DNA from 4 places in the Pseudoalteromonas aquimarina genome. Region 4 is predicted to be linked to each of the others. Evidence: predicted binding sites of a transcription regulator. Region 4 holds the regulator's gene; each other region holds the start of a gene.
What was found. The regulator FNR, encoded in region 4, switches genes on or off when oxygen is low (the NO sensors DNR and NnrR bind a similar motif). The targets are predictions, from matches to a motif close to TTGATCTAGATCAA.
Positions count from the first base shown of each region.

Region 1: a site for FNR is predicted at 4,778-4,791, ahead of AAEU29_RS05630 (OmpW/AlkL family protein). Genes of this name have one in related genera too.
Region 2: a site for FNR is predicted at 3,974-3,987, ahead of AAEU29_RS12515 (GbsR/MarR family transcriptional regulator). Genes of this name have one in related genera too.
Region 3: a site for FNR is predicted at 1,290-1,303, ahead of AAEU29_RS18610 (FeoA family protein). Genes of this name have one in related genera too.

Region 1 covers NZ_JBMMUG010000002.1:157,629-165,946, forward strand. Annotated here, with positions in the region: gene murJ (murein biosynthesis integral membrane protein MurJ) at 1-996, opposite strand, end outside; gene rpsT (30S ribosomal protein S20) at 1,285-1,545, shown strand; gene AAEU29_RS05600 (response regulator) at 1,619-1,999, opposite strand; gene AAEU29_RS05605 (hypothetical protein) at 2,099-2,554, shown strand; gene AAEU29_RS05610 (hypothetical protein) at 2,648-2,887, shown strand; gene smrA (DNA endonuclease SmrA) at 2,937-3,512, shown strand; gene AAEU29_RS05620 (hypothetical protein) at 3,527-3,661, opposite strand; gene AAEU29_RS05625 (2-hydroxyacid dehydrogenase) at 3,784-4,701, opposite strand; gene AAEU29_RS05630 (OmpW/AlkL family protein) at 4,857-5,504, shown strand; gene AAEU29_RS05635 (peroxiredoxin C) at 5,596-6,201, opposite strand; gene fadR (fatty acid metabolism transcriptional regulator FadR) at 6,559-7,281, opposite strand; gene dsbB (disulfide bond formation protein DsbB) at 7,553-8,077, shown strand; gene AAEU29_RS05650 (DUF6170 family protein) at 8,079-8,318, shown strand, end outside.
Region 2 covers NZ_JBMMUG010000004.1:396,668-404,985, reverse strand. Annotated here, with positions in the region: gene AAEU29_RS12540 (DUF4785 domain-containing protein) at 1-175, opposite strand, end outside; gene AAEU29_RS12535 (hypothetical protein) at 188-1,045, opposite strand; gene AAEU29_RS12530 (Lrp/AsnC family transcriptional regulator) at 1,424-1,861, opposite strand; gene AAEU29_RS12525 (LysE family translocator) at 1,964-2,551, shown strand; gene AAEU29_RS12520 (substrate-binding domain-containing protein) at 2,578-3,582, opposite strand; gene AAEU29_RS12515 (GbsR/MarR family transcriptional regulator) at 4,038-4,592, shown strand; gene AAEU29_RS12510 (cytochrome ubiquinol oxidase subunit I) at 4,700-6,067, shown strand; gene AAEU29_RS12505 (cytochrome d ubiquinol oxidase subunit II) at 6,060-7,058, shown strand; gene AAEU29_RS12500 (hypothetical protein) at 7,098-7,502, opposite strand; gene kdsA (3-deoxy-8-phosphooctulonate synthase) at 7,741-8,318, opposite strand, start outside.
Region 3 covers NZ_JBMMUG010000008.1:112,827-121,144, forward strand. Annotated here, with positions in the region: gene purL (phosphoribosylformylglycinamidine synthase) at 1-1,204, shown strand, start outside; gene AAEU29_RS18610 (FeoA family protein) at 1,412-1,636, shown strand; gene feoB (ferrous iron transporter B) at 1,652-3,457, shown strand; gene AAEU29_RS18620 (S8 family serine peptidase) at 3,511-4,647, opposite strand; gene AAEU29_RS18625 (NAD-dependent succinate-semialdehyde dehydrogenase) at 4,787-6,247, opposite strand; gene AAEU29_RS18630 (FMN-binding glutamate synthase family protein) at 6,234-7,877, opposite strand.
Region 4 covers NZ_JBMMUG010000001.1:720,544-728,861, reverse strand. Annotated here, with positions in the region: gene ttcA (tRNA 2-thiocytidine(32) synthetase TtcA) at 1-760, opposite strand, end outside; gene uspE (universal stress protein UspE) at 819-1,748, opposite strand; gene fnr (fumarate/nitrate reduction transcriptional regulator Fnr) at 1,829-2,560, opposite strand; gene AAEU29_RS03310 (sulfite exporter TauE/SafE family protein) at 2,608-3,270, opposite strand; gene ccoS (cbb3-type cytochrome oxidase assembly protein CcoS) at 3,260-3,430, opposite strand; gene AAEU29_RS03300 (heavy metal translocating P-type ATPase) at 3,444-5,816, opposite strand; gene AAEU29_RS03295 (FixH family protein) at 5,820-6,311, opposite strand; gene ccoP (cytochrome-c oxidase, cbb3-type subunit III) at 6,471-7,424, opposite strand; gene AAEU29_RS03285 (cbb3-type cytochrome oxidase subunit 3) at 7,421-7,609, opposite strand; gene ccoO (cytochrome-c oxidase, cbb3-type subunit II) at 7,615-8,265, opposite strand; gene ccoN (cytochrome-c oxidase, cbb3-type subunit I) at 8,276-8,318, opposite strand, start outside.

The DNA.
Region 1 (8,318 bases), on a different contig from region 4:
AAAACAGGCAGGAATACCAAGCCACATAACAAATCTTACCCCCCAATCCACAGTCGCCTGAAATTGTCGCGGGTCATCATTTACATGTAATTTAGACAAGGTTGGCAAAATAACCGTTGCGATACCAATGCCAAACAAGCCAAGTGGAAATTCAATTAAACGGTCAGAGTAATAAAGCCAAGCGACAGAGCCGGTAACTAAAAACGATGCTATTACAGTATCGAGCAATAAATTAATTTGGCTTACTGATACACCAAACATCGCGGGCAACATTAACGTACGCACTTTTTTTACGTTTTTATCGCGCCAGGCAAACTTTGGTTTTACCAGCACCTTGTTATTTCGTAAAAATGGCAATTGAAACAACAGTTGCACTACGCCGCCAATAAACACACCAAGCGCCATCGCAAACGCGCCAAATTCAAATTTATCGTGAAAATAATACGCACAAAAGATGATAGAAATGTTTAATAACACAGGCGTAAATGCAGCGACTGAAAACTGGTTATAAACATTTAGAACCGCGCCAGAAAGTGCAACTAGACTGACAAAAAATAAATACGGAAAAGTCAGTTTAAGCATTTGGCTAAAAAGTTCATACTTAAACCCTTCATTTCCGCCTGCTAGGTATTCATTGTACCAACCTGGCGCAAAAATCGCCGCCACAACACCTGAACCAATAACACCTAAAATAGTGACAATTAATAAAACCGTACCAAGCGTACCTGCGGCTTGTGCTACAAATAAACGCACGCCATTATCACCGTCTTTTTCTTTCACCTCGGTCAATACGGGTACAAACGCTTGCGCAAACGCCCCTTCTGCAAATAAGCGACGTAAGAAATTAGGAATTTTATTAGCAAACAAGAAGATATCGGCAGCAGCTCCCGCACCAAGTAAATGCGCGGTGACAGCATCACGTACTAATCCTAAAATACGTGATAAAAAGGTCATGAAACTCACAACCATACCAGATCGAAATAGGCCTTTCGCCACTGTCCCACCTATATTTTTAAGACATAAAGTAAATTCAGTCCCTCAGTATGCCACAAACTGCTACAATGATGACACCGAGGTATTCACTTTGTAGCGATAATTTATCTTGTTAAGTACTAGTATTAATAAGTGCTTATTTGATATACTCCCGCCACTTGTTCGGTTGAGGCAAGCCAGTACAGCTTTTAAGCTAAACAAAAGTACAAAAGTAATTGACTTTTGCACTTTATATTGGCATATTCCTCGGCCTTTAAATTAAGCTTATTTTAAGATTGTTAGGAGCAAACCTTGGCTAACATCAAGTCTGCAAAAAAACGTGCTATTACGAGCGAAAAGCGTCGTCAGCACAACGCAAGCCGTCGTTCAATGATGCGTACTTTCTTCAAGAAAGTAGTTGCTGAAATCGAAGCGGGTAACAAAGAAGGCGCGCAAGCAGCTTTCGAAAAAGTAGTTCCAGTTTTAGACCGTTACGCAACTAAAGGTCTAATTCACAAGAACAAAGCAGCTCGTAGCAAGAGCCGTCTTGCTGCAAAAATTAAAGCACTTTAATTAGTACTTAATTTTGCAAATAAAAAAACCGGTTAACACCGGTTTTTTTATGCCTGAAATTCAAGCTAAAAAATTAAATCGCCAGTTCAGGCATTAATTTTTTCAAAATGCCCGCAATCTTTTTTGGGGAAAACGGTTTAACAACAAACCCTTTTGCGCCTCGTTCAATTGCATCTTTTACATTTTCAACTGTTGAATGCGCCGATACCATTACAACATTTGCTTCTGGCGATATCGCATTGATTTCTTTAATCAATTCTTTGCCATCACCATCTGGTAATTCAATATCTAAAAATATAACGTCATACTGTTTATTTTTAATTTTTTCTAAGCATGCTTGTGCTGTCGAAGCTTCATCGATATTTGCTAAACCAAAGTGAATTAATGTTTGGTGAAGAAAATTTCTCACTGTCCCTACATCGTCTACTATTAAAATAGCGTGCTCACCACTCATAAATCGTCCCGTATTTATTAATGAATTATAATGTTAAACTTATATACTTATAATTCAGATCACAAATTAATGACACTATTGTCAAACGAATTAATACATATGTCTATTAAAATTAAGCGCCAGTCGCTCATGGGCGGCTCAACAAACAAGAAAAAAGTAAAACAGCGTACAGCCCCAAAAAGCAGTATGCAACCTCAGCCTGCTGTTGCCAATCAACAAACGACTTCAAAGCCGTTAGTTGCAACTAAAGAGGCTAAATCAAAAAAAGGCATTTGGTTAACTTTAGCCTTTATTGCAATTGCAGCACTTATTATTCCAAAGCCACAGATGATCTCTTACCAAAAGCTTAATGTCGTTGGCACCAGTATCTATTGGCCTGGTTTTCTAGGTCTTCCTGCAACTATTTTAGATTCTGATTTAACGCTTGCTGGCGAAATTGAACAAGGCAAGATCTACTTATGCGATAACATTAACCAAAACGTAGGATGTCATAAATATCAAATAGTTAAGCGAGAAGGTTTTATTTCTGTTTTAACACACCTATTTTCGGATTAGTTTTTTTTATTTGAAAATTGTAGATTTTCTCGTTTGAAGAAAACACTAAATGCTCCGATAATTCTCGCCACTTAGAATTATCGGAGGCACCAAGTGGAAAACTTTATCTTTTTATCAACAAACCTTGTTATTGTCGCTTTATGTATTGGTGCCTTTTTTATTAGTAATACTAAGGTTATCAAGCTGTTTGCAGCAATTTCATTGGTATCGCTTTTTGTTATGCAAAGCATGACAACGGATCCACAACAACATTTATCAAATATCACTCTAATTTTGATTAATGCATTTTACCTTTTTAAGGTTTATACACAGTATCAGCTAGAACAGAACTAAGCATAAAGATACAATAGCGGCATGATTTCGTAATTTTCGGGGCCATGCCATGTCTAATTCAGACTCTGATTTCTTCCTTCAGCAAATGGCTGATGTTACACCGTTAAAGCAAGATGCAATAACAACCCCTAGCACTAATGCAAAAAACGCGCTGAATAATTTCTTCAAGCAACAAAGTAGTAAACAAATAAGCCTGCTTAATGATGCGCTAACAAATACACAAGTTACTTTTATCGCTCCTGACGACTATATCAGCTTTAAGTCACCTGGGTTACAAGCCGGCGTATTTAAGAATCTGCGTTTAGCCAAATACGATATTGATGCAAAAATAGAGCTGCAAGGTCTATCAATAAAAGAAGCACAAGATACCTTAATAAATGAACTAACGCTGTGCCACCGCAGAAACATCCGTATGGTATTAATAAAACACGGCGTCGGTAAAGAGAATACCGAGCAACCAGCCAAAATGAAAAGCTATGTTAATGCCTGGTTGGTTCACTTTCCGTTTGTTCTTGGTTTTCATACAGCGCAAACCCACCATGGTGGCTATAGCGCGGTTTATGTGTTGCTGAGTAAAAATGAGCAAGCTAAATTAGCGAATAGAGAAATTCACGCAAAAAAATAAGGCTCAATTGAGCCTTATTCTGCATTTGTTACTACTGTAGTTTGGTTTACGGCTTCATCAGCCTGAGTGAACCAAGCACTCACTCCTAAAAAAGCAACCAATAAAGCGACTGAGCTTAATTTGATGCCTTTTGTCATTGCGCGGTGCATAACTCCCCCAAAAATGTATTTTTATTATTGTTTTTTAGTACATAATCTGTACTGGACAATCATTCTAAACAATTTACAAATTTTAACAACCCATTAAAGTGCTGGTTTTACAACCAGTATTTTTAATAACCTAGGTCTTTATTCACTACATTCAACAAAGGTTGGTTTTGCATTAGTCTCAAATAGTTTTCACATAGCTGCTGAGTAACTGTATCCACATTACTCAAAGCAGAACAATGTGGTGTAATTGTCACACAAGCATGCTGCCAAAATGCATGAGATTTTGGTAATGGCTCGACGCTAAAGACGTCTAAAATCGCATGCGCCACATGATTAATACTTAATGCCTTTAGCAAACTTTGCTCTTCAACGATATTACCCCGTGCAACATTAATCAAAACAACCCCTTCTTTTACTTTTGCTAAAAAGTCATGATTAATAAAGTGTGTTGTTTCTTTTGTGGCTGGTAGTAAGCACACAATATAGTCTGCATTTTGTATCGCGTCGGTTAATTGATCGCTGCCATAACAATTAACGTTTGCTAATGACTTTTTCGTCCGTGACCATACAGAAACATCAAAACCATTTAGGTGTAATAAATTCGCACAAGCTGAACCTAACTGCCCTGCTCCTAAAATAGTTACTTTATTACCAGCACGCGCTCTTTTCGGTTTCCACTCGCGTTTTATTTGCTGTTTAAAATAAGTTTCTACACGGTGCTGATACGCCAAAATATGTGTAAGAACATAGCGGCTCATATCTTTTGCAAGATTTTCATCCACTATGCGGGTAATCGGTACGTCAGGTAGCCCATCATACTGTAATATGCTGTCGACACCTGCGCCAAAAGAAGCGATTGCTTTACAATTTGTATAGGGCGCTAACGATCCTTTAGGAGGTTGCCAAGCCACAATGTATTCAACTTCCTGGGGTTCTTTTACATTTGGCCATACTTCAATTGTGGTGTTTGGTAATAAATTTTGGAATTTAGCAATGAGTTTATCGAGATTACGATTGGGAATTACTAATAAAATACTCATAAATGAACTCAACTTGGCCAAAAACTTAATCTAAATCAAATTCTAATGTGACTGAATACCTTTTGACTATCAAAACTTGATCTAGAACAGCTTTTAATTTTTTCAGCTACCGATAATAGCCACATCAAAACAAAAGATGATTCGGGAGATTATCGATGAAAAAATTACTAACTACAGCACTACTTACTTCAGGTCTATTAGCAGCTCCAGCAATGGCTAACCTTAGCGTTAACGTAGGTGCAATCCACGTTAATCCTGATAGCAGCGCAAGCCCTCTAAGCTTAGATGGCACAGGTGTAACAGTAGATAGCAATACACAGTTAGGTATTACTTTTGACTATGCGCTAAACGACAATTGGGTTGTAGAGCTAGTTGCAGCAACACCTTTTAGTCATGACATTAACGGCTCTGGCGGTTTAAATGGCGTAGCAATCGGTTCAACAAAACACCTACCACCGTCACTATTTGCTCAGTACCACTTTGGTAGCGCAGACAGCCAGTTCCGTCCTTTCGTGGGTCTTGGCGCAAACTATACAATTTTCTTCAGCGAAGAAGTTGATGGTGAGCTTAAAGCGGCACTAGGCACAGATGATGTTGAACTTAAACTTGATGATTCATTCGGTTTAGCTGCTCAAGTAGGTGCAAACTACTCAATCAATGATAAATGGGGCATTCACGTAATGGCATCATACATTGACATCAACACTGATGCAGAAGTGTGGGCTAACGGTCAAAAAGCGGTTACTTCAGACGTAGCAATCGACCCATTCGTATTTATGCTTGGTGCTAAATACAAATTCTAATCAGAATTTACACTATAAAAAAATCCGGCAATTGCCGGATTTTTTTATATCTTTTAAAAGCTGTTAATTAAAACAGCTCAACGAATAAGACTTATAGGTCGCCTTCGTTTTCAGAAAGGAAAGCAGCAACGCCAGCTGGGCTTGCGTCCATACCTTTTTTACCTTCTTCCCAACCAGCTGGACACACTTCACCGTGCTCAGTGTGGAATGCTAGTGCGTCAACCATACGAAGCATTTCGTCGATGTTACGACCTAGTGGTAAATCGTTAACTACTTGGTGACGTACGTTACCTTCTTCATCGATTAGGAAAGAACCACGGAAAGCAACGCCAGCTTCTGGGTGCTCAACGTCGTATGCTTTACAGATTTCGTGCTTAACGTCAGCAACTAGTGCGTATTTAACTGGACCAATACCGCCTTCGTTAACTGGCGTGTTACGCCATGCGTTGTGTGAGAATTGAGAATCGATAGAAACACCGATAACTTCTACGCCACGCTTTTGGAATTCTTCGAAACGCTTGTCAAAAGCGATTAGCTCTGAAGGACATACGAAAGTAAAGTCTAATGGGTAAAAGAAAACAACTGCTTTTTTACCTTTGATTGCTTCGTGTAAGTTGTAGCTATCTACGATTTCACCGTTGCCTAAAACTGCTGCAGCTGTAAAGTCTGGTGCCTTGCGGCCTACTAATACGCCCATTATTTTCTCCAATTATTTATAATGAAATATCCAGTTGTGATGATTTAACATCATCTCTGGCAATAAATATAATGCCTAAATAAAAAAAACCAAGTGGGCTTGGCTTTTATTTTTAACTTAAGAAAGTGTAACGAATCAGTACACTTAAAGATAATCAATTAAAACGATAAGGCCATTCGATAAAAACGATTATGATAGAAATCACACTATCGTGCGTTCTTGTTTATCAATCATTGTTGTTTTTGCACGACGCTTTTCTTACGGTAGGTAAGAGGTGTCACCTACCTTGCTATCTCAGCAATAAAAACAAAAAAGCCAGCAAACTTGCTGGCTTTTTTAAAGTAAGATTGCGGTAAATTACGCATCTTGCTCCATAATATCTTCTGGCATAGTTTCTCTAATTTCTTGCCACAATGCGCCAGACTCTAAACCGTATTTACGCACTAAGAAAATAGACTCATCAAATTTATTTTGCTCTGCTAATGCTTTTAACTCTGCAAAAAACTTAAGCGCTAACTTTCGCGTACGCTCATCGGCAAAGTAATGGCGCGCTATACGTGCGTAGAATCCTTTAAAACCATTTAACGTTAGTACGTAAATTGGGTTGCCACAGGCAAATGCCAGTTCGTGGTGCATGCGGTAGTCGTAATCTGCAAACGCTTCAGCTGTGTCGGCTAAATCATCTGCACGAGTCAGTGTTTCGATTACTTTATCTGGATTTGTTTTAATCGCTGAACGCGTATAAATTGCACTAATATTGGTGCGCGCTGAAAGCAGCTGATCAATTAACTCGGGTACTTTAGTTGAGTCTAATTTTGCAAGCGTTTCAAGAATATTAAGGCCTGAGGTTTCCCAATAGTTATTAACACGTGTTGGTTTACCGTGTTGAATTGTCAACCAGCCATCTCGCGCTAAACGCTGTAGCACTTCACGTAAAGTTGTACGTGTTACACCTATAAGCTCTGAAAGCTCACGCTCTGCTGGTAAAATTGAACCTGGCGCAAATTCGCCGTTCCAAATCGATTCAACTATATATTCCTCAGCAAATCCCGCAGGGCTTTTGGCTTTAAAAATTCTCATGAAGTGTCCAGTCGTTCTTGTAATGCTTTTTTAATCAAACTGATTGTACCAGATGCGATTGTTTGCACAAGCAAATAAATGCATAAGATAAAATAGTCTGTAAACTGTTTTTACCAAAGCTCTGTTAATGTTTGTAACGCATTTCACAATACAAAAATCACGCAAACCTTAATATTTACGCGGTTTTACAAAATTCCATCGAAAATTCGTGCGAAGCAGTCACGTTTTTTTTATAGTGTGCCCCATTATTAACAAATAATTAGTAACGCCTATGTTATCAAAACTTGCTTACTGGCCTGAACAGCGCTTACCTTGGCTTTTATTGGCAGGCATCGCGCTCATCCTTGAAGGCGCTGCACTTTTCTTCCAATATGCTATGGATTTAGGGCCATGCGTAATGTGTATTTACCAACGTACCGCGATGCTGGGTTTATTATTTGCTGGTATTGCGGGTGCCATTAAACCGCAAAATATTTTTGCCCGTGTTATCGGATTTGCACTTTGGGCTATTTCTGCAATTTGGGGTTACTTAATTGCAGCAGAACATATCGCTATGCAAAATAATACTGACCCATTTGCCTTTGCAGGTTGTGCCTTTGAGCCAAATTTCCCTGAGTTTTTACCACTGCATCAATGGATGCCATGGTTTTTTGAGGTTACGGGTGATTGCGGCAATATCAGTTGGCAATTCCTAGGACTAAGTATGCCAGGCTGGATGCAAGTGATCTTTGCGATTGCAAGCGTAGTATTATTTGTAGTGTTAATCACACGATTACTTTTCGCTAAAAAGATTTAATATGTATTTCTCGACAAAGAATATTTCGGAACTAAATGGTTTATCTGTCAAACAACGACAAGAAGTAATTCACAAAGCAGTTGCAAATTTACCTGCAGGAAAAAAGATAACGTTAAACGTTGTTAAAATTGCTTGCTTAACACCAATATTTTTATTGCTAGCAAATATTGAATCTTGGTGGTTGCTGTTATATTTGTTGATTGTGGGTATATGCTACCCATTAATCACCACGCCATTGACA
Region 2 (8,318 bases), on a different contig from region 4:
TTCTTAATTGCTTACCAGATACAGTCATCCAATACTCATTGCTTGTAATTGATTGAGTAATATTTTTTTCAACACGCGGTTGTACTTGTTTAAATTGATATACAACGTCATTTGAGTATGCATTTGTAGCAGTAACTAAACCACAACAAAGCGTTAATAAGGTTAGTTTTTTCATTATTATTATTCCTTAAATGCGGTTACGTAAAAGACCATCAAGGTTGAAACATTTACGACGGCTTTGATGGTGACTTAATGGCTCACTGCCTCTTGTGCGGTTTTTGTCTTTAAACCACACGCTCCCAGCAAGAGATTGTGAACTGCATTCAAGGAAACCATCTGAGCAATTATCCAACCAGTTTTGGGTTACTTCCAAAGCAACTTGATATTGATAACCACCACAATAACTATCACCGTCCCAAATCGCCGAATCCACATCACTACCAACCACTACTTCAAATTGCGAGCTAAGCGCAGGCCTATTTGGTGTGCCATTCAACCAGTTTTGATTGTAGTGTGCCATCCAGCCAACTTGCTGCTGTTTAACCGCATCACTTGAATAGCCTAAAATCCAGCCAAGTGTTGTTTCAAATGAATTACCCGTAGTTACCGCATCAGCCAAAGGCGTGCCGCCTGACGAAGGTGCCAAAGCAATTGTTTTGGAAACAGTATTAATGATTTTTACAAAACGGCTATCCCAAGTAGGGTTTGATAAAATCCAGCGTACTACATTGCCACCATTTGAATGGGTAATAAGGGTAAGCGAGGTAATATTTTTACTGTCGATAAATGCAGTTAATTGTTCAGCTAAACATCCGGATGCACGCGCATCCCACATGTACTGATCAAAGTCACAATTTATCACTGTAACATTATTGGTGTTAGAAAGGCCTTGTTTGACGGAGTTTACAAAGTCGCCTGTCCAGTAATCATTGTAAGCATCCGTTTGATTTCCAGTGCCATGAATAAAGGCGAGTCCTTGATTAGCAAATAAGCTATTGCTTGCGTACAACATCACCGCATAAGCTATTATTTTAATTATTTTCATACTGTGAGTTCCTAATTATTGTTTTGTGATCGGAGGAGTGACCTCCGATCACAAAATAACCAATTTGGGTACATTTACAATATTTTTTTACACTTTATTAACAATCGGTATGAATGGCACTTTTGTTATTACAGATTTATGTCAAAACAGAATGCTTTACATAACTAAATAATATAGCTATTGCCTTAAATTGTATTAACTAATCAAAATTCAGATATTTAAAGACTTTTACATTATTTGTTAAGTGGCTAAGTAAAACTGTTCTCAAAATGAACCTTACTAACAACCAATTACCTAGAAACAGTATTAGGCTAACCAGAAACCAGTTTATTTTCTTTGTAGAGCTGTAAATACATTGCTAGCACTATGGCTCGCTACTCAAGAATCCTTTACCGAAGCCATTACAACATGCGTTGTAATTGTCGCCACTTGTTCAATATCACCCAATACATTGGTATGAAATTGCTTATAACTTTTTAAATCTGCAGTTTCTACTCGCAAAATATATTCAAAAGCACCGGTAACGTTATGACATTCAAGTACTTCTTTTGATAATGTAATTGCTTGCTCAAATTGTGTTTGTGCAGCTTTTGTATGCACTGATAATCCTACGGTCACAAATGCTTTAAACCCTATACCTAACTGCTCAGTATCAATCGTTGCTTTGTAGCCTGTTATCACCTTTTTGCGTTCTAAATCCTGAACACGCCTTAGGCAGGCCGAGGGTGATAATCCGATCCGCTCAGCGAGTTCTATGTTTGAAATATTGCTATTGCGAGATAATTCAAACAATATTTGTTCGTTATATTTATCCATGGCTAATTAAAATTGTTCAAATAATTTATAGATAACAATATAAGATGCCAAATTGCGTTAAAAGTAAATTATTCTTTTGTTCAATCAACTGGAGAATAATCTATGAATACAGAAATACTCATTGCCCTCGTCACGTTTTGCTTCGTCTCTTCCATTACACCTGGCCCTAATAATTTAATGTTGCTTAGTTCAGGATTAAATTTTGGTCTCAGGCGATCACTGAATCATCTATTTGGTGTGACGTTTGGCTTTGCCATGATGGTCTTACTTGTCGGTATTGGTATTGGAAAACTGTTTAACCTTTTTCCAATAAGTTATGAAATATTAAAATGGGTAAGTATTATCTACCTAAGTTATTTGGCTTATCAAATTGCTAACAACCATGTTGTTAAGCACGATTGTGCAAACCCAAAACCATTAACTTTTTTACAGGCTGTAATTTTTCAATGGGTTAACCCAAAAGCATGGACAATGGCAATAAGTGTGAATGCCATCTACGCAAGCGAACAAACCCTAAGTGCTGTTTTATTTGTAACTCTTGTATTTCTACTTGTGAATTTTCCGGCCATTTTCTGCTGGTTGGTATTAGGTAAACAAATGAAGCGATTTATTGAATCGCCAATAAAAGTTAAGTTATTTAATTGGCTTATGGCCGCGCTTTTAGTGTGTTCAATAGTGCCAATGCTGTAAATCCAGCACATTAATACATCAGTGCATTAGTAATTTACTGTACACGTTTGTGCATTGTTTTTATCACAATAATGAAAGCCTAAATAAGTAAATTCTTGTTTGGGTTTTTCTTTGCTTTGTAAAAACTGATAGAGGTATTCAGCCCCTTTTTTACCCATATCAAACGGTTTTTGACCAATATTTACCGTCGATAGGCCTTTTTCAAGTGCTTTTAGTTGTATCGCTTCTGTATCCGCTGACACTATAACAACTTGATCTTTTTTGATCTTATTTTTAAAAAGTGCCATTTGTTCAATATAACGCGGGTTAAATTGTGCAAAGCCTGCAACTGCCACAAAAATTGGTGAAGGTTCTAATTTAAGTTTGCCTACCATTTGACTTAATGCCAGACCGCGTTTACCTAAACTATAAAGTGGGCATAGCTCGTGTTCATACCAGCCTTGCTGCCCTTTCAAAGGTTGAATACTCTGCCCACTTAGCGCATGACGAACACCTTTTATACGCTCGTTTAAGTTAGGTGTGGATGGATGACCCGATTGCATACAAACCGTATTTTTATTTTTGACATGATCTTTGATGTATTGACCTAGCGCAACGCCAAAATCAAAGTTATTTGTACCAACATAAGCCATGCGATAATCATGATGTTGCGGAAGTAAGTCTGAATCAAACGTAATTACAGGAATATTTCTATCATAGGCTCTTTTTAATGCACCATTCACCAAAAACTCAGAATCGGTGGTTGATATGAGTAATGCATTAACGCCATTATCAATCAGACGATTTACTTTTAATACTTGACCACGAATATCTTGAAAATCGTCAGCACCATCATAAATGCATCTTAAATCAGGTACGCTTTTGGCTACAGCTTCACACCCTTTAAACGACTGAATGTAAAAACTATCATTTTTAGTTTTGCCAATCACACCAATTGTGTAATTAGCATAAGTTGTAGAGCTTAATAAAAGTAATAATGCATTAAATAAAAAAGAAGTGATAAAGGTTAAATAGCTTGTTTTATTCCACATGGATACTGCACATCAATAAATTTCATAAGGAGTATAGAAGTATTATTACCAATTATTAAACAATATTTTTACGCCTTTTTTAATTAATATTTATAACTGTCTAATTTACAGTCTAAAAAAGGAAGTTTTCAGTGTCATTTATAATGTTAAATCCATCAATGCACACTTAAAATTGCGATGAACACCAAAAGCATAACAACCGTTTTAATTTATAAAAGCTCAATAAAGACATTTGTACTGCCAAATTAAATTTAACCCATATTAATGACACTTGTATTAATCACCTTATTTTTGCTTCCGTTTTAGCCAATTCAATTCATCATGAATTCACCTAAATCAGTAATAAAACTAAAAGCCCTTCAATTTAATTTCTATTAACTGAATAAAAAGATTGATCTACATCAAGTATACAATTACTATAATTTTAAAGTTTCAGAAATTATTGAAAGTTTAGAATGTTGTTAACACCAAAAATCGAAAGTTTTGTAATGCACTGCGGTGAAATGGGCAGTCGTTGGGGATTTAACCGTACAATTGGGCAAATCATGGGATTATTACTCATGAGTGAACAGCCCCTTAGTGCCGTTGATTTGTCAGAGACACTTAATATCTCTCGCGGTAATGTCAGTATGGCAATTAAAGAGCTGCAGTCATGGCGTTTAGTATCTGTTATTCATAAACCAGGTGATAGAAAAGACTATTACGCACCTGCTGGTGATATTTGGGAGTTAGCAAATCGAGTTTTCGAAGAGCGCAGAAAAAGAGAGATGGACCCAACCCTATCTCTCTTGCGCGCTTCTATTATCGACGAGCCTGCAAATGCCGAAGAAGCATATGCACAAGATAAAATGGCTGAAATCCATGATTTACTTGAAACAATAACAGTCTGGGCAAGTGAGTTACAAAGTATGAGCCCTGAGAAGTTAACCACATTAATGAAGCTTGGCTCTGGTGTGGTTAAAGTACTCGAATTTAAAGATAAGGTTTTAAAAAGCGGTAATGGTAAATAACCATACCGCTTTTTTTGTGCACCAAATAAGGTGTTTTTTGTCGTCGTGCTATTCAATACATTTTTTAAAGGAATAAGTATTGATAGCCTCATTTTTGGGGGTTGTTTATGTTGGATACATTAATGCTTTCACGCATACAGTTTGCGGCCAACATTAGTTTTCATATTTTATTTCCCACTATTACCATCGCTTTATGTTGGTTTTTAGTATTTTTTAAAGTCAGATTTGATATGACAGGTAATCCTGTTTGGATGCGTGCATATCGTTTTTGGGTGAAAATTTTCGCTTTATCCTTTGCTTTAGGAGTGGTTAGTGGGATTACGATGTCTTTTCAATTTGGCACAAATTGGCCAGGTTTTATGGAAAAGGTCGGTAATATTGCAGGCCCTCTTCTCGGTTATGAAGTGCTCACTGCATTTTTCTTAGAAGCAACATTTTTAGGCATTATGCTGTTTGGTATTAAACGCGTGCCACCGAAAGTCCATACCCTTGCATGCTTTATTGTTGCTCTTGGTACTACGCTATCAGCTTTTTGGATTTTAAGCCTAAATTCATGGATGCAAACACCTACAGGCTTTGAGATGCGAGATGGGGTTGCTTATCCAACAGATTGGTTTGCGATAATTTTTAACCCGAGTTTTCCATACCGTTTAGCTCATATGCTGCTTGCATCAGGCTTAACTGCAAGTTTTTTAATTATTGGTATTAGTTGTTATCGATTATTAAAAGGTGATGACAAACAAGCCCCAAAACTAACACTAAAAGTCGCATTAATTGTTGCAGCAGTGCTTTCTCCGCTTCAAGCATTTGTAGGTGATTTGCATGGTTTAAATACGCTCAAGTATCAGCCGCAAAAAATTGCTGCAATGGAAGGCGTTTGGCATAGCGAAAAAGGCGCTCCATTATTGCTATTTGCCATCCCTGATGAAGAAAGCCGTACTAATCACTTCGAGATAGGTATTCCAAACATGGCCAGTTTTATTCTTACCCATGACTGGGAAGGTGAAATTAAAGGGCTTAATGAATTTATTGGCGAGCACCCTCCTGTAAAACCTGTCTTTTTCGGTTTTAGAATTATGGTTGGCCTTGGTTTATTGATGATTGCCGCCTCTTGGTTTGGTGTTTATCAGCTTAAAAAGCGAAATAAATTGCCAAATTGGTTGATGCGTAGCTTTGTATTACTTACCTTTTCAGGCTGGCTTGCAACCCTTGCAGGTTGGTATGTAACGGAAATTGGCAGACAACCTTATCTTGTTAGTGGTGTATTAAAAGTATCGGACGCTGCAACTCAAATTGCCCCAGCAAATGTTGGCTTTAGCTTAGCAATGTATCTAAGTGTTTATGGCGTCTTACTAGTCGCTTACCTTCACACTGTGTTTTTAATGGCACGCCGTGCAGTAGAAATTGAAGAGTTTGATATGGCAGAACAACCTATCAAAACAATTTCACAAAATGGAGAGAATGTATATGTTTGATCAAAATACACTTGCGGTGATTTTTGTATCCCTGATGGGCTTAGCGACCTTAATGTATGCTGTTTTAGATGGTTATGATTTGGGTGTCGGTATTTTATTGCCTCTAGATAATGATACAGATGCTGATACCATGATTGCCTCAATTGGCCCTTTTTGGGATGCCAATGAAACCTGGCTGGTGCTTGCAATTGGCTTACTATTAATTGCTTTTCCCACTGCGCACAGCATTGTATTGCAAACACTTTATATTCCCTGCACTTTCATGTTAATTGGGTTAATTATGCGAGGTGTTGCATTTGATTTTAGAGCTAAAGCCATTGTAGCCCATAAACGAAGTTGGGATACCGTGTTCAAATTAGGTTCACTTCTTGCGTCACTTGCTCAAGGTTATATGCTTGGTTTATATGTAATGGGGTTTAATAATAGTTTTGAAGCCCATGGTTTTGCAGTCTTAAGTGCTATTGGTGTAACCGCAGCGTATGCATTTATTGGTAGTGCATGGCTTGTAATGAAAACTGAAGGTGCGCTGCAGAAAAAGGCAATATCTGTATGTAAATCTACCGTTATTATCACTTTTCTGGGTATTTTTGCGGTGTCATTAGTGAATCTCTTTATCTCACCTGAAATATATTTAAAGTGGTTTACCTTCCCATATGCGTTGATTTTAATTCCAATCCCGCTTATTTGTACGAGCTTTTTTGTTTTATGTTGGTTTGTATTAAAGCGTTTAGAGTGCAAGCCTAATATTGGAGCGAGCCTACCTTTTATTTTTGCCTTACTGATATTTTCACTGTCATTCTTTGGCTTAGCATTTAGCTTCTTCCCTGAAATCGTTCCAGGGCAGTTAACTATTTGGCAAGCTGTTGCAGCGCCAGAATCGCTAAACTTTTTACTGTGGGGAGCATTAATTGTTGTGCCAACAATTTTAGCGTATACGGCGTTTTCTTACAGGGTGTTTTGGGGCAAAGTTGACGAGTTACGTTACTATTAACATTAAAAAAGTGTAGCCATTGGCTACACTTTCTTTTAATTAGAAATAAAGGCTTTCTACAATTTCACCAGCAATTTTAACTTCACATTTATCGCCAGATTTAGAGTTAGATGACTGAATTGCACCAGCCACCGCACCAAAAACGCCACCTTGATTATTCAATACCGAACTAAAGTAACAATAGCTTGAAACATTCACATCTTGGTAATTTGTATCTAAGTTAAGTGTTGGTGTGTACGGCGGAAAACGCCCCTTCATTACTGGATCACCATTCACAGTGAGCTGTACTTCATTACGTTTTGTGTCGTACTGACCACCAAAAACATACGTTTTTCCTTTGTATGCTATGGTTTTTTCTTGTGCTTGAATCGGTGGTGTAGAGCCACAACCTGCAAGAGTAAGTGAAGAAAGTGCAACGAGTGAAAGTGTGATTGATCTTAACATTTTTCAATTTCCATATAAAAATAAGACGTAAATACTCTACTTTATTGGAAATTTTGGTTCAAGCATTTCTAATAAAGAGTTCGAGTGAAAATTCTAATCGAAGGAATTTAAACGCTATAAAAGCTGAACCTGCGTTGTTTGAGATTGCCTTTTTTTAAAACTTTGAAGTTAGTAAACAGCTAGTATGAATTTTTAATTACAAAAAAACACCGGCGTTTGCCGGTGTTTTTTTAAGTTATTAACTTGCAGAAGTATCTAATGGCTCAAAGCTTTTCACAAGCTCATCTACCGCTTTCATTTGACTTAAATACCCTTCAAGCTTTGCAAGCGGCAGTGCGCACGGACCATCACATTTTGCACTATTAGGATCAGGGTGAGCTTCGATAAATAAACCTGCTAAACCTAATGCCATTCCGCTTCTTGCCAGTTCTGCTGCTTGTGCACGACGGCCATCTGCTGAATCGGCACGTCCACCTGGGCGTTGTAATGCGTGAGTTGCGTCAAAAATAACGGGCGCTTGATGCTTCATATCATCCATTCCCAGCATATCAACAACGAGGTTATTGTAGCCAAAGCTCGAACCACGCTCACATAAAATAACTTGGTCGTTACCTGCTTCATTAATTTTTTTAATAATATGACGCATTTCGTGAGGTGCTAAAAACTGTGGTTTTTTAACATTTATCACTGCACCTGTTTTAGCCATTGCAACAACAAGATCTGTTTGACGAGCCAAAAATGCAGGCAATTGGATCACATCAACAACTTCAGCAACAGGTGCTGCTTGATATGGTTCATGTACATCTGTAATCACCG
Region 3 (8,318 bases), on a different contig from region 4:
TGAAATGGCATTCGCAGGTCGTACAGGTGTAACTGTTAACCTTGATAGCCTAACAGGTTCTGACATCGAAGCGCTTTATAACGAAGAGCTAGGTGCGGTAATTCAGGTTCGCAACTCTGACCTTGCAGCAGTTGAAGCTGTGCTTGCAGATAACGGCCTTGCAGCAATCAGCCACACTATCGGTAGCTTAAACTCAGAAGATAAAGTTATCTTCAACCGTGGTGGCGAAGCTGTACTTGCAAATACACGTACTGAATTACGTACTATTTGGGCTGAAACAACTTATAAGATGCAAGCACTTCGTGATAACCCAGAGTGTGCTAAGCAAGAATTTGATGCGAAATTTGACGAAAAAGACCCAGGTCTTAACGTTAAACTTAGCTTCGACATTAACGAAGATGTTGCAGCGCCTTACATTGCAACGGGTGCTAAGCCTGGTATCGCGATTTTACGTGAGCAAGGTGTTAACTCACACGTTGAAATGGCAGCGGCATTTAACCGTGCAGGCTTTGCAGCAATCGACGTACACATGAGCGACATCTTAGAAGGCCGTTTAACACTTGAGCAATTTAAAGGCTTAGTGGCATGTGGTGGTTTCTCTTACGGTGACGTACTAGGTGCAGGTGAGGGTTGGGCTAAGTCAATTCTATTTAATGATATGGCACGCGATCAGTTCCAAACTTTCTTTGAGCGTCAAGATACGTTTAGCTTAGGTGTGTGTAACGGCTGTCAGATGTTATCAACTCTGAAAGAGCTTATCCCAGGCACTGAGCACTGGCCACGTTTTGTAACTAACAAGTCTGAGCGTTTTGAAGCACGTTTCAGCTTAGTTGAAGTACAAGAAAGCCCGTCAGTATTCTTCCAAGGTATGGCAGGTTCTCGTATGCCTATCGCCGTATCTCACGGTGAAGGCCATGCAGAATTTGCTAACGATGCAGCGGTTAAAACGGCGCTTGAGTCTGGCACTGTGGCTGTGAAGTTTGTTGATAACTACGGTAACCCAACAACGCAATACCCGAACAACCCGAATGGTTCACCAGAAGGTATTACAGGTATTACATCACTTGACGGTCGTGCAACAGTAATGATGCCACATCCAGAGCGTGTATTCCGTGCAGTAGCTAACTCTTGGCACCCAGATGAGTGGAAAGAAGATAGCCCATGGATGCGCATGTTCCGTAACGCTAGAAAGAACATTGGCTAATACTTAGCTGAAAAGAAAAGGTCGCGAAAGCGGCCTTTTTTGTTTCCTGCAATCACTGCAAGTGCGTAATTAAAGCCTTATGCAATTGCGCTTAATCAATAAAGATTAATTTGTTTATATAAAATTTAGATAAATATGCAAACGCAATTGAGCTTTGAGTTGAAAAGGCGCATACTTGCATAACTCTCTCAATTACGAATAAGTATCATGACGATTTGTGATGTACCTGTAAATCAACAAGCCACTATTAAATCTCTATGCCCAAATTTAGAGACAGCAGTAGCAAATCGCTTAGAAGAAATGGGATTCTCAGAGAATGCAATTATCACCTGTATTCGTCGCACGCCATTTAATGGTCCTATTGTTTATCAAGTAGGTGATTGTGTTTACTCGCTAGAACCATCAATTGCACAACGTATTTTAATCGCTTAATTTTTAAGAACACTAATGAAACGAATCTTATTAGTTGGCAAACCCAACTGCGGTAAAAGCCTGCTTTTCAATCAACTTACGGGTTTAAAACAAAAAGTCGCTAATTTTCCTGGGGTAACTGTTGAGCTTAAAAGCGGGCAGTTTAATGAGTTTGAAGTGGTTGATTTTCCAGGTACATATTCACTAAACACCTTATCTAAAGACGAGCAAATCGCGGTAGAAAAGCTAAATGAGGCAATCAATCAAGAAAGCACCGAAGTGATTGTAAATGTGCTTGATGCAACACGTTTAGAACGAAGCCTGGTGTTTGCATTACAAGTGCAGCACTTAGCAAAACAGCACAATAAAAAAGTGATTTTTGCGCTTAATCTAATCGATGAATTACAACGCTTTAATCACACAATAGATACAGAGCAGCTAGCAAAAGATTTAAATGCGCCAGTGTTTGCGCTGTCAGCTAAAACCCTTATTGGTATTTCTGAATTTCAACAAGGGCTAACCGAAATTGCCCGCAGCAGTGAAAATATCGTAAACGACGCCCAATCAGAATCAACCTTAACCAAAGCAAAAGCATTAGCCAAAAAATATGCAATTGCTAGCGATATTGTGTTGAAAAAACAAAATACCATTGATAGCTTCCTGCTTAATAACGTGTTTGGCGCAGTTGCCTTTCTGGCAATTATGTTCTTGCTTTTCCAAAGTATTTTTACATGGGCAGCACCTTTAATGGATGGTGTAGAAATGCTGATAGGCGAAGCCGCTATTATGGTAACTGGGCTGCTACCTAACGGGCTAATCAAAGACTTTACCGCAGATGCTTTATTTGGTGGTGTTGGTTCATTTTTGGTATTTGTGCCACAAATTATGGTGCTTACATTTATTATTGGTTTGCTTGAAGACAGCGGTTACCTTGCTCGTGCCGCATTAATTTGTCATAAGCCACTGAGCTTTTTTGGTCTTTCTGGTCGCAGCTTTATTCCTTATTTATCTGCCCACGCCTGTGCTATCCCGGCAATTATGGCAGCAAGAACCATCGAATCTCCGCGCAAGCGTTTGATCACAATGATGACTATTCCCTTGATGTCGTGTTCGGCAAGGTTACCAGTTTATGCGCTATTAGTGGCGGTATTTATTCCAGCAGAGCACACAGTGCTTGGCATTTTTAACTTACAAGGGATTGCTTTTTTTGCCCTGTATTTGTTCGGCATTGTGATGGCGCTCATTGTCAGTGCATTGCTGAGTAAATCTAAAGTTACCGAGCAATCACAGTCGGAAATGCCATTTATTTTAGAATTGCCAACCTACCGAATGCCTCACTGGAAGCCGCTAATGCATCGTGTTGTGAACAGTGGGATTTATTTTATTAAGCGTGCTGCACCAGTTATTTTTATGGTGTCAGTGGCTCTCTGGGTACTCGGTTATTTTCCGCAAAATGCCGATTTAGAACACTCATTACTTGGTCAGTTCGGTCAGTTTATCGCACCTGTGTTTGAACCGCTCGGTGTTGACTGGCGCTACGGTGTGGCCATTATGATGTCGTTTTTAGCGCGAGAAGTGTTTGTTGGTGCGTTAGGTACGCTGTATGGCATGGAAGGTGCTGATGAAAATATCGCAGGGCTTGCATCACAAATTATGGCAGATGGGCTACCACTAGGTACAGGTATTGGGCTTATGCTGTTTTACGTTGTTGCGCTACAGTGTGTTGCAACAGTTGCAACGATAAAAGCGGAAATGGGTAACTCTAAACTTGCATGGGGATTATTCGTGGTTTATGGGTTACTGGCCTATTGCTTAGCCGTATTAGCGAATCAACTTATATAACCAAAAAAGCCACCGTTTCTGGTGGCTTTGGTGGGAAATTATAAGTTACTTATTTATAGGTGAATGATGCTATCTGCGTTGCCATCAGGATCACCTGATGCGCGGCCATCTGTACCCGGGTTGCCGTTACGCATCATTATTACTGCACATGCCGCAGGCGATGCCATTGAAGTACCAGACATCGTGGTAGTGCCACCGCCCATTTTGGTCGATAAAATGCTGACTCCTGGGGCTGCATAATCAACTGGTGGATTACCATAGTTAGAAAAGCTCGCAAAGCGATCGTTTGAGTCTGTTGCTGAAATCGTATAAACGCGGTTACCAGATGCGCTTGCAGGTGAAACGTTATCGGCATGCTGGCTTTCGTTACCTGCTGCTACTACAAAGAATACACCAGATTGCTGTGCAGCTGCTTCAACGGCATCGTTGAGTTCTTGGTTAAAGCCCCCACCTAAACTCATATTGGCACAATCACCTGCATTTGCATTTGCGCCAACATGGTCAATACCCGCTAACACGCCTGACCAACTGCCAGAGCCACGAGAATTTAATACTTTAACTGGAATAACCGTTGCCCCTGCAGCCACACCAACAACATCAATATTATTATTAATTGCCGCAATGGTGCCTGCTACGTGCGTACCATGGCCATTTTTATCATCCATACCGGCATCACGGCCTGAAGTAAATGCCGTATAGCCTCGGCTAGCATCCACATTAAGATCTGGGTGGTCTAAATCAATACCCGAATCAAGTACCCAAGCGCTGTAACCTGTGCCATCAACAGGCCCGCCAACCCGGCTTACACTCCATGGTGTTGTTTGGCTATCAGAACCACCGCCGCCAGGCTTTCCACCTTTTGGATTTGCATATACTTTGCCATCAGGCGTAAAACGCATTACATCACTGTTACCTGCAAACATCTGCTTTGCTTTATCACAATTCATATTTACAGCCATGCCTTTTATAGAGTTGCTGTAAATGTGTTTTGCTTTCGCATTTGCACTAGCCACCATGCCGCGCGCTTTACCTTCAACATCAAACTTAGAGATTGAATCGTTAAAGCGCACAATACAGGTATTGGCAATTTCCATATCATCGGATGCACCATTACTGGTTGGTTGATTTGCAAGTGCATAGCTAGATGAAAGGGCAAATGAGACAGCGAGCGTGAGAGTTTTTTTATTCATTATGTATCCTGTTTTATTGTTATTAGTTTTGGTTAACTTTTTGTTAACAAAAAAACAGTGTAGTAGAGCGTTTCTGAATTGAAAACAAAAAGCGACTGTAAAAAGTCGCTTTTTATGTATTTTTGTAAACTATTGATTACTAATCAGATAAATTTCCTAGGCACAAATACTTAGTTTCTAAGTAATCTTCAAGGCCATATTTTGATCCCTCGCGGCCGTAACCGGATTGTTTTACGCCACCAAATGGAGCGGCGGCATTTGAGATAATGCCTTCATTAATGCCTACCATACCAAACTTTAATTGTTGCGCTGTACGCATAATTCGGTTGATGTTTTGGCTATAAAAATAAGCGGCGAGACCATACTCGGTGTCGTTGGCTTGTTTAATAACTTCTTGCTCATTTGTGAAAGTAAAGATGGTTGCAACAGGGCCGAAAATCTCGTTTTGTGCAATCTCCATGGTGTTGTTACAGTTGGTTAAAATGGTTGCAGGGTAGCCAGTTTTACTTGCTTCGCCTTGATAGTGAATAGTTGCACCTTGGCTAATGGCGTTATTGACTAACGTTGAGACTTTATCGATTGCAGCTGTATTTATAAGCGGGCCAAGTTGCACATCTTCTAGGCCATTACCTTGTTTTAACTGCTTTAATTTCTCTGTGAAAATTTCTAAAAATGCGTGTTGAATCGATTCAGCAAGATAAATGCGATTAGCACATACGCAGGTTTGCCCGGCATTTCTAAATTTCGCTGCAATTAAGCCTGTAGCAGCAGCATCTAAATCGGCATCATCAAATACAATAAACGGCGCGTTGCCACCAAGCTCCATTGATACGCGTTTTACCGTTGAAGCCGCTTGCTTGGTTAATAATTTACCTACTGCTGTAGAACCCGTAAAACTAAACTTAGCGATATCTGGGTGTGTTGTTAATACTTCGCCAATGGCTTTGGCGTTGGTGCCTACAACCACATTAAAAACGCCATCAGGTAACCCCGCACGATTTGCCAGTTCTGCCATGGCAAGTGCACTTAATGGTGTAAGCTCAGATGGTTTAACAATAAAACAACAGCCTGCTGCAAGTGCCGCAGCTGCTTTGCGAGTGATCATGGCATTTGGGAAATTCCACGGGGTGATGGCTGCAACCACTCCAACCGGTTGCTTTGTGACAATAATTTGCTGTGAATTACTCAGCGCAGGAATGGTATCGCCGTATACACGTTTAGCTTCTTCACTAAACCATTCGATATAGCTAATGCCGTATTTAATTTCACCGCGCGCTTCTGCAAGTGGTTTACCTTGCTCTAAAGTGAGTAATAAGGCTAAATCCTCTAAATTTTCAGTGAGTAAATTTGCCCAGTTTTTTAGGTAATTTGCACGTTCATTTGCGGTGGTGTTTTGCCAATCTAGTTGCGCACTTTTGGCAGCATTAACCGCATGTTCAATATCGGCAGGGTCAATCTCAGCTACTTTTGTCAGCACACTGTTATCAAATGGGTTTACCACATCAAAAGTCGTGCTGCTTGTGTGCCAACTGCCATTGATAAAACTGCTGTTCTTAACGAGGGTTTTATCTTTTAAATTGGTTAGGCTAGATGGTGTCACGGGTTAGCTCCTGTGGTTTTAAAATGCTGTCGTCGTATACATAAAAGTGATCACTTGATGCTTGTTGCCACCAAATGCTCCAGTTGCCAAGCGGCTTATTTTCCAAAATTTCACCTTCACGTAATGGCTTAATTAAACTGCCTACCGACATTAATAACCCATAAGGCGTGCGGCGTTTAACCATTTGTGGCAGTAGTTTATCTGGGTCATCTAACCCCATGCTACCAAGCAGTTCGTAAAATGCATGCAAGGTGTTTTTATGGAAGTTTTTAACCCGCTCACTCTTACTTTCAATATCAATGGCTTTGGCACGTGCTGGGTCTTGCGTGGCAATGCCGGTTGGGCAGTGATTGGTATTACAGCTACGTGATTGAATACAGCCTAGTGCCATCATCATGGTGCGCGCAGCATTTACGGTGTCAGCCCCCATTGCCAATTTGGCAAGTAAATCAAATGCAGATGCTGTTTTGCCTGATGCAATTAACGTTATTTTATCGCGAATACCAAGCCCAATAAGCGCATTATGTACCATATATACACTTTCTAAACAGGTCATACCTAAGCGATTAGAAAATTCTACAGGGGCTGCACCAGTGCCGCCTTCTGCACCATCAATGGTGATAAAATCAGGGTAAATATTCATCTCTAACATGGCTTTGCAGATTGCTAAAAACTCTGCAGGATTACCTAAACACAGTTTAAAGCCAATCGGTTTGCCTTGGCTCAGCTCGCGAAGCTCTGCAACAAAATTGAGTAATTCTTTTGGTGTTTTACATTTCGGGTGCGCCGCAGGCGAAATACAGTCTTTACCTTGCTCAACTAGGCGAATACGGGCAATTTCTTCGGTAATTTTTGCTTTAGGCAATACACCACCATGGCCAGGCTTTGCTCCTTGCGACAGTTTTATTTCGATCATTTTTACTTGTGGTAGTGCGCTTTTTTCACGAAATACGTTTGGGTCAAAGTCGCCCTCAGGCGTGCGACAGGCAAATAACCCAGAGCCAATTTGCCATACAACATCACCGCCGTGTTTTAGGTGATAAGGGCTAAGGCCGCCTTCACCGGTATTATGGCTAAAACCGCCTTTTTTTGCGCCAAGGTTAAGCGCTTCAATTGCGTTACTGCTAAGCGAACCAAAACTCATTGCTGATATATTTAGTCGTGATGCCGAGTAGGGCTGTTTACAATCAGCGCCACCAATCAAGGTGCGTTTATGCTCATCTTTCACTTCACATGGTGCTAGTGAATGCCACAAGCTTAAGTAATTTTCTTCATGCAAGTCACGTTGTGTGCCAAATGCAATGGTGTCTCTTACAGATTTAGAGCGTTGATAAACCAGCGAGCGCTGCTCGCGATTAAAGGGCTTTTCTTCAGTGTCGTTAGCAATAAAATATTGTTGAATTTCAACGCGAAATGACTCTAAAAAATAGCGAAGATACGCAACAACAGGATATAAGCGATTCAAATTGCGTTTTGAAAAAAACACATCAAAAAAGCCTACGGCGCTATAAATCACGGTAAAAACAAATAAGAAAAATGTGAAATCGTTGGCGTGGTATTGCCACAAAGAGAAGGTAATTAAGTTGCCAAAGGTTAAAATTAACCAATAGACTTTTTGCATAATTGTCATATCGTTTACTCTTATTTTGCTAACAGGGGCTTATAAGAGTTTCAGGATTGGCACAACAACACCTCGGGCAACCCTTGCACTCGATATTGATTTTGCATAATAACCAGTGCTTTGTCACTGAAAGAAAAAGGAAATCATGATGATTTCCTTTTATTCAGAAAGGGTTGGGATCTGAATTAATAAGTAGTCTTAGGGTCTGTTGACCTTTCAAGTTCGTTTTTGCAGCAGTTTGATTGGGTTTTATACAAGGCAGAGGCTGCGTGGCATAGTTATTCTATGTGGGCCAGCCGATAACACAGTAGAAAAGCCAATCAAGCGCTGCCGAAGGGTTCTTTTGAGCGCACTTTTCTCATTGTTGCCTGCATGGATGCAGGTAAGGGGCGTTAGCAGGACGCGGAAGCTTTGCTCGATATTCGCTTAGATTGCTAGGCTACACATCAA
Region 4 (8,318 bases):
CAGCCAAGTGTGACGGCACCACGTTTTGCATTGCAGTAAAAATAGTTTCTACGCGACCTGGTTGCGTTTTATCCCACTCATTAAGCATTGCTTTAATATGTTTACGTTGTAAGTTCTCTTGTGAGCCACATAAATTGCAAGGAATAATTGGAAACTCTCTAGCTTCTGCGTATTTTACAATGTCTTTTTCTTTACAGTAGGCAAGTGGCCGTATCACCATATGTTGGCCATCATCACTTAATAACTTAGCAGGCATGCCTTTTAATTTACCACCGTAAAACATGTTTAAAAACATAGTTTCAATCATATCGTCACGGTGATGGCCTAGTGCGATTTTAGTTGCGCCCATCTCTTTCGCTGTACGGTATAAAATACCACGGCGTAAACGTGAGCACAGTGAACAAGTAGTTTTACCTTCAGGAATAATATCTTTAACAATACTGTAGGTATCTTCTTCTACAATTTTGTATTCAATACCCAATGAATCAAGATATTCAGGCAGAATATGCTCTGGGAAACCAGGCTGTTTTTGATCTAGGTTAATCGCAAAAAGCTCAAAGTTAACAGGCGCTGAGCGTTGTAGGTTTTGCAAAATATCAAGCAGTGTGTAGCTGTCCTTACCGCCTGATAAGCACACCATTATACGGTCGCCTTCTTCAATCATATTGAAGTCTGCAATCGCTTGGCCGGTAAAACGACGAAGTCGTTTCTGTAACTTATTAAGGTTATATTTCGCTTTAGCTTCTGCTGAATGCGACATACAAATACGCCCCTAGAACAAATAAAGGGGCGTATTATAGGTGAAAATATTAACGAGGTTAAGACTTATCTAATGGACTTTTATAACCTTGTGGTTTAAGTGCCAATACATCACAGTTTAAGCTATCAATCACGTGCTCAGCAGTATTGCCGATAAGCGCAGCGCTAATACCAGTACGTCCAACAGTACCCATTACAACGAGCTCTGCATCTAACTGATTTGCCACTTGCGGCAATACATCTTCAGGAAGACCTTCATTAATGTAACAGTGATTTGGATTTATCTGATATTGCTCGGCTAATTTATGAGTAGCAGCAATATGATGTGCTTTAACTGATTCTGTATATTGCCCAGCATCAAATTCTGGGATTTCAATTGCAATATTTACAGGAGTTCCAGGGTAGGCATTAACAACATTGAGATTGCCATCAATTAAATCTGCAAGATAAGCCGCTTCTTTTAAAATGGTGTGATTAAGTGCTTGATGTGTTTCTTCTTCACTTGAGGCGTTTACTGCTGCTAGGATTTGGCCGCCTGCAGGCCAGTCATGCTCTTTTACAAGTAAGAGTGAAACAGGGCATTTACGGATCAAATGCCAATCAGTGGGTGTAAAAATAACGGACTTTAAAGTGTCGTGTTGATGGGTGCCTTTTACAACAATATCGTATTCTTGCTCTAGCACGGTTTCAATTATCGATTCAAAAGGGCGGTTATGCCAAACCACCTGACAATCAACGTTTAAGTCGCCAGCCTGTTGTTCAATAAGTGAATTTATCCATTCTTTTCTATCATTTATCACAGCATCACGCATTGCATCACGTTCTTCGCGACTAAGCATGGTGGTCATTTCATAGGAAAAATCGTAAATAGATAAGAAAGCAGTAATTTGTGCGCCGGACTTCCTTGCCAACTCAAATGATCGGTTTAACGCAATTTGTTTTTCTTTACTTGGGTCAATTACCGCAAGTATTTTTTTGATGGTATTCATAAAAACCTCCCAAAGTATAAATCCAGTGTAATGGATCTAAACTAATTTGAAAGGTTTCTAATAGAATATTTTGTTTTAGATCAAGACTTAATAGAAGCGACTTTGAATAATTCGTCAGCATTAAGAATGGTAATAAACTTACCTTCAACCTTGATGATTTCCGCTTTTTGGAAACGACTTAATAAACGGCTGATGGTTTCAACAGTTAAACCAAGATAATTACCTATCTCACCACGGGTCATTGTTAAGCGGAATTCTTTTTTACTAAAGCCGCGCTCACCAAAGCGTGTAGAGAGGTTTGCTAAAAATGCAGCTAAACGTTCTTCAGCGGTTTTTTTGTTAAGCATCAATAGCATTTCTTGGTCGTAATTGATTTCATTACTCATCATACGCATGACCTGATGGCGTAATTTAGGTAATTTGCCAGATAAATCATCAAGGGTGGTAAATGGAATTTCACATACCATGGCAGTTTCCATTGCCTGAGCATAGCTTCTGTGGCTCATGGTGCTAATACCATCAAAGCCAACAATATCACCGGCTAAATGGAAACCTGTGATTTGTTCTTCACCGCTTTCAGTTAATGTGTAAGATTTAAATGAACCTGAACGCACAGCGTAAATTGAGCGAAGCGGTTGACCTGCTTCAAACAAGAAATCACCTTTGTGTAGCGGCTTTTTACGCTCGATGATGTCATCTAATTTACCCATTTCTTCACTGTTTAACGAAACAGGGATACACAGTTGACTAATACTACAATCCTGACACTTAATAGCGCAGTTTTTTGACACTGATTTTTTGCTCAATTCCATGACACACCTAGAGAAAACGTAATACCAGAATAATGTATAATAAAACCTTATAATAACGCAATTATCAAAAGGTATAAACCGTAGAAAATGAAGATGTTACCAAACATCATTCGTACGAAATTATGGTTAAGTATTTGTTTAAATTTATCTGCTGCAAAAGCAAGTCCAACCATCGCTGGTAAAGTACCAAGTGCAAACAACAACATAAAGGTTGCACCATAAATAGCCGATTGTGTTGATATGGAGAATAATAGGGCTGAATAGACTAAACCACAGGGTAACCAGCCCCAAAGCATACCGTAAGCAAGTGCTTTGTGATTGGTATTAACCGGTAATAAACGCTTATTAAATTTAACTAGATGTTGCCATATCGCATATTTTCCCACTTTTTCTATCCAGTTAAGAGAAAATGTTAAGCGCATAATGTAAAGACCAACCAAGATCATAAACACGCCACTTAATATGGATAAAACAAATGAAAATGTGGTTGAACGAGATGCAAACTGTTGACTGATGCCAGCTGCAAGGGCACCTGCAAGGCAATAACTTAAAATGCGACCAAGATTGTAGAGTAGGGTGTAGCGTTTAACTAAGGCTTTATCTTTTACTGCAAGCGTAAGAGACGACGCAACACCACCGCACATTGCTAAACAGTGCCCACTGCCTAGCAATCCCATAATAAGTGCGGATAACAGCTGACTAGTTGTCATTACTTTTTTTGTGTTGTTCTTTATCGTCTTCGAACAAAATGCTGTGGGCTTGTTTGTCGAGATTATTAAATTGGTCACTGCGCACAGCCCAAAAGAAAATGCCGATTGCCACAATAACCAATAATATTGCAATTGGTATTAATACATAAATGATGCTCACAACTAAGTGCCCCTTACTTAAGTAATCGTAATGAGTTACCAATTACGATAAGTGAACTTGCGGACATACCAATTACTGCAACCCAAGGTGGAACTAATCCCATCGCAGCTAATGGTAGAATAGAGCCATTGTAACACAGCGAAATTGTCAAATTTTGCTTAATTACGCGGCGTGTTAGTTTAGCTGTTTCAAAAAGTCGGCTGATGCCATTGATCTCACTGTTGAGTAGAACAACGTCTGCCGTATTTTTGGAAATATCTGCACCAGATGCCATTGCGATGGAGAGGTGCGCACTATTAAATACAGGACTGTCGTTAACGCCATCGCCTACCATTGCAACAATTTTGCCTTTGCTTGCAAGCTGCTCTACAACGTTTTGTTTATCTGATGGGCTACAGCCGGTTTGGATATTATTTATACCCAAACTATGAACCAACTCTTTTCCAGCAGTCGATGGATCGCCCGTTAATACCTGTAATTCAAGATCACTTTGTTTAAGCTCAGTTAAAGTAGATTGAGCATGATCGCGGATTTTGTCTTGTAGCTTGAAGCCAGCAATTACTTGGTTATTGATGTATAAGAATACGTCAAAACCCTCTTCATCAAACTGACAAAACCAATTAGCCTTACCAATTGCAACGGCTTGTTGGTTATAAATGGCTGAAATGCCTTTACCTGTTTCAATAACCACATCACTTAGCTCAACTGGTGCTACATTGAGCTCCATAAACGCCTTGCTGATTGGGTGCTCAGAATAATTTTCAAGCGTCTTTGCAATTGCATAGACTTTATCGAGAGAATAATCAGCATTAAACAATTTTGTATTTAGTAATGTGAATTTGCCTTCGGTTAAGGTACCTGTTTTATCAAAAGCAATATCTGTGACTTTGGTCAGGGTTTCTAATACATGCGCTTGTTTTATTAACACCCCTTGTTGGGTTAATTTTGCCACTGCACAGGTGAGCGCTGTAGGAATTGCCAAACTGAGCGCACAAGGGCAGGTAGCGACCAAAACAGCGATAGTCACCCAAAATGCATGTTCAGGTTCAATGTGATACCACGAAAAAGCAGTAATTGATGCAAATACAAGTAAACATGCCACAAACCACTGAGCGACTTTGTCGGTAATTTCAGCGATTTTAGGACGAGAAGTAAGCGCTTGATGTTGTAAACGAACAATTTGGTTAATTAAGGTGTCTTGTCCAATTTGATTAACACAAATAGTAATCACACCATCGTGATTTACTGTGCCAGCGTAAACTTGATCTCCTTTAGATTTACCCACTGCAGCATGCTCACCGGTCATCATTGCTTCGTCAACAGAGGTCTTACCATCAATTAAAATACCATCAGCTGGAATCGTCTCACCGGCTTTGATCATCACCTTGTCATTTAATTGAAGGCGTTTTGCTGCAATGATTTCTTCTTCATTATTGTTAATTAAGCGAGCAGTAAGCGGTAACAATTTTTGTAAATTAGCAGTAAATTCAGACGCTTTTAAACGGGCGCGGAATTCAAGGTATTTACCTAACAATAATAAGAAGGTAAACATACAGATGGATTCAAAATACACTTCACCTGTTTCAAAAATAGTGGCCCAACTGCTTGCGGCGTAAGCACCAAAAATGGCAAGTGATACGGGTAAATCCATATTGAGTTGTTTGGCTTTTAAACCACGCACTGCCGAGGTTAAAAACGGTAGCGCTGAATAAAGAATTACAGGCGTGGCTAAAATAAAGCTGATCCAACGGAAATACTGTTCAAAGTCCTCATCCATGCCAGAAAACATGCCAAAATACATAGCAAAGGCGAACATCATCACCTGCATTGTCATCAGGCCAGCGACCCCTAAACGTCTGACATAAGATTTAGCGGTTTGCTTTTTTTGTTGTTCTTCGTGATCTTGTTGGAAAGGGTAAGCACGATAGCCAATTCGTGCTAAGGATTCGATAATGGTACTCAGTTTTAGTTTTGACTGATCCCATTTAATCATGGCGCGATAAGTAGATGTATTCACATCAACGCGCACCACATGGCCTAAATTGAGTAACTGTTTTTCAATAAGCCATGCACAAGCAGCACAACTAATGCCTTCAACACTTAATAGAATTTCAGCAATATCACCTTGCTTTACTAAAAACTCTGATTGAATGTCTTCGTCATCATAACTTTGGAACATTTTAATTTGTTCCGGTACCAGCTCTTGAACTTTGCCGGCACTCTCTGTGCGGTACTTATAGTAATCCGACATGCCTTGCTGGATAATAGCTTCAGCAACAGCTTGACAACCCAAACAGCACATCGGTTTAGCTTCATTTTCAAATTCTATGCTTAGTGAGATACCGCTTGGAATAGGCTCCAAGCAGTGAAAACAGTTTTTGGCCATGGCTTACTTATATTCTGGTTTAATTATAAACGCGCTTTCGTAAGGTAGTGTGATATTTTCTTTTAGCTTCCATTCACCAGTGATTGGTTCAATAAACACGGTATAACGGCCTTCTTCTAATAACTCAGTTACACCGGAGTAATCGCCATTTGCATTTGGAGAAAGCATCACCTCAACATCTTTATCTTTAAGCGTTGTGTGATAAAAAGATGTTTTTAGGGCAGGGGGATTTAGAGAATCACCTTTGGTAAAACTCACTTTGACTAATCCATCGTGAATTTCTAAATCAGCATGTAAATAAAGTGCTTTTGAACGATTGAATTTAGATAGCTCAAGGTTGATTGCTTTACCTTTTTTATAATAGTCATCAACAACCATTGAAGGTCCTTTATCTGACATGTAAATAAGTAAAGTGATACAAGCAACGATGGTGCCTGCTGGAATAACAATAATAAACCAAGGCCAAAATTGTTTATACCAAGGAGTTGTAGACATAGTGATTAATACTTAAAAACAAATGTGGCGTTATTCTACTTGATGTGCTGTGAAAAGGGTAAAAAAAAGCTCCCAAATGGGAGCTTTTTTGATCTAGATTCGTACTCTTAACGTGTTTATAAAATTTGATTAAATAACTCGTTAAGATTCACTAATCAATTACTTATCTTGAGATAAGCTGTATACGTATGCTGTTAGGATATGTACTTTATCTTCACCAAGGATGTCTTTCCATGCTGGCATTACACCGGCACGACCGTTAGTGATAGTTTCTTTAACTGCACGTTGTGAACCACCGTATAACCAAACATTATCTGTTAGGTTAGGAGCACCAAATGCGTAGTTACCTTTACCGTCCATACCGTGACACGCTGCACACATTGCAAACTTAGCTTGACCAGCTGCGGCATCTTTTTGGTTTACAGTACGGCCTGATAGGCTAAGTACATAAGCTGTTACTTCGTTAACGCCATCTTCACCTAGCGCGTCAATCCAAGCTGGCATTGCTGCTACACGGCCGTGTAGTAGTGTTTGCTTGATTGCTTCAGGTGAACCACCGTATAACCAGTCATTGTCAGTCAGATTAGGGAAGCCTTGGCCACCACGTGCATCTGAACCGTGACACTGAGCACAGTTTTGCGAGAATAAACGCTGACCGATTTCTAACGCTTCTTCATTAGCAGCAAGGTCTTTAATATCTTGCTGTGCGAATTGTTGGAAAACAGGACCAAAACGCTCATCCGCATTACGGATTTCTTGGTCAAGTTGAACACGTTTACCTGCAGCTTCGCTATCAATTACAGCTTGTTTTGATTCTGCAATTGACTTGATGCCTTGGTTTGAACTTGTCCACTTAGAGATACCTTCAAAGTTACCCATACCAGGGTAAAGAATTAGGTATACCACACCCCATGCGAAAGTAGCGAAGAACATAATTGTCCACCACTTTGGAAGTGGGTTGTTAATTTCTTCGATGCCATCAAACTCATGGCCACATGTTTCATTTTCTTCAACGCCTACGTAGTTCTTTAAGTTCCAAACTAGTAGTCCGAAGCAGATTGCTAAGCATGCTATGGTTAATACAATAACCCAAATGCTCCAAAACGTAGTCATTTCTCAGACTCCTTTTTTTCCTTTTCGCCAACTGTATTGTTATGTACGTTTTCGTCTTCGAAAATCGCGTTTGCTGCTTCATCAAAGTTCTTTTTAGAACGTTTGCTGTAAGCCCACAGTACAATGGCAATAAAAAGTACTAATAATACCAGAGTAAATATGCCTCTGAATGTGCCGTAATCCATGCTGGTTACTTCAAGTGAGTACCAAGCTGTTGAAGATACGCAATAAGCGCTTCCATTTCAGTTTTGCCTTTAATGGAATCAACATCAGCTTGTAGTTCTGCATCACTACCGTAACCACGACCTGGATACGCTTCTTGGTTAATGCCGAAGTTATCACGGAACACTTGCAGTTTTTTAAGTGTGTGCGTGGTATTAACTTCGTTTTTCGCTAACCAAGGGTAACCTGGCATGTTTGACTCTGGAACTACGTCACGTGGGTTTACCAAGTGCGCATAGTGCCAATCATCTGAGTAACGACCACCTACACGAGCTAGATCTGGACCAGTACGCTTAGAACCCCACTGGAATGGGTGATCCCACACACTTTCACCAGCAACAGAGTAGTGACCGTAACGCTCAACTTCGTCACGGAAAGGACGAATCATTTGTGAGTGACAGTTGTAACAACCTTCACGCACATAAATGTCACGACCTTCCATTTCTAACGCAGTTAGTGGGCGTAGACCATCTACAGGCTCAGTAGTGTCTTTTTGGAACATTAGTGGCGTAATTTCCACAAGTGCACCAAAGCTGATTGCGAAAACAGTCAGGATAGCCATAAGGCCAACGTTCTTTTCAACAATCTCGTGTTTATTTTGTGAATTATTCTGACTCATACATTACTCCTTACGCAGGCTGAGCTTCAGCTTGTAATGCACCTTTTTCAGCT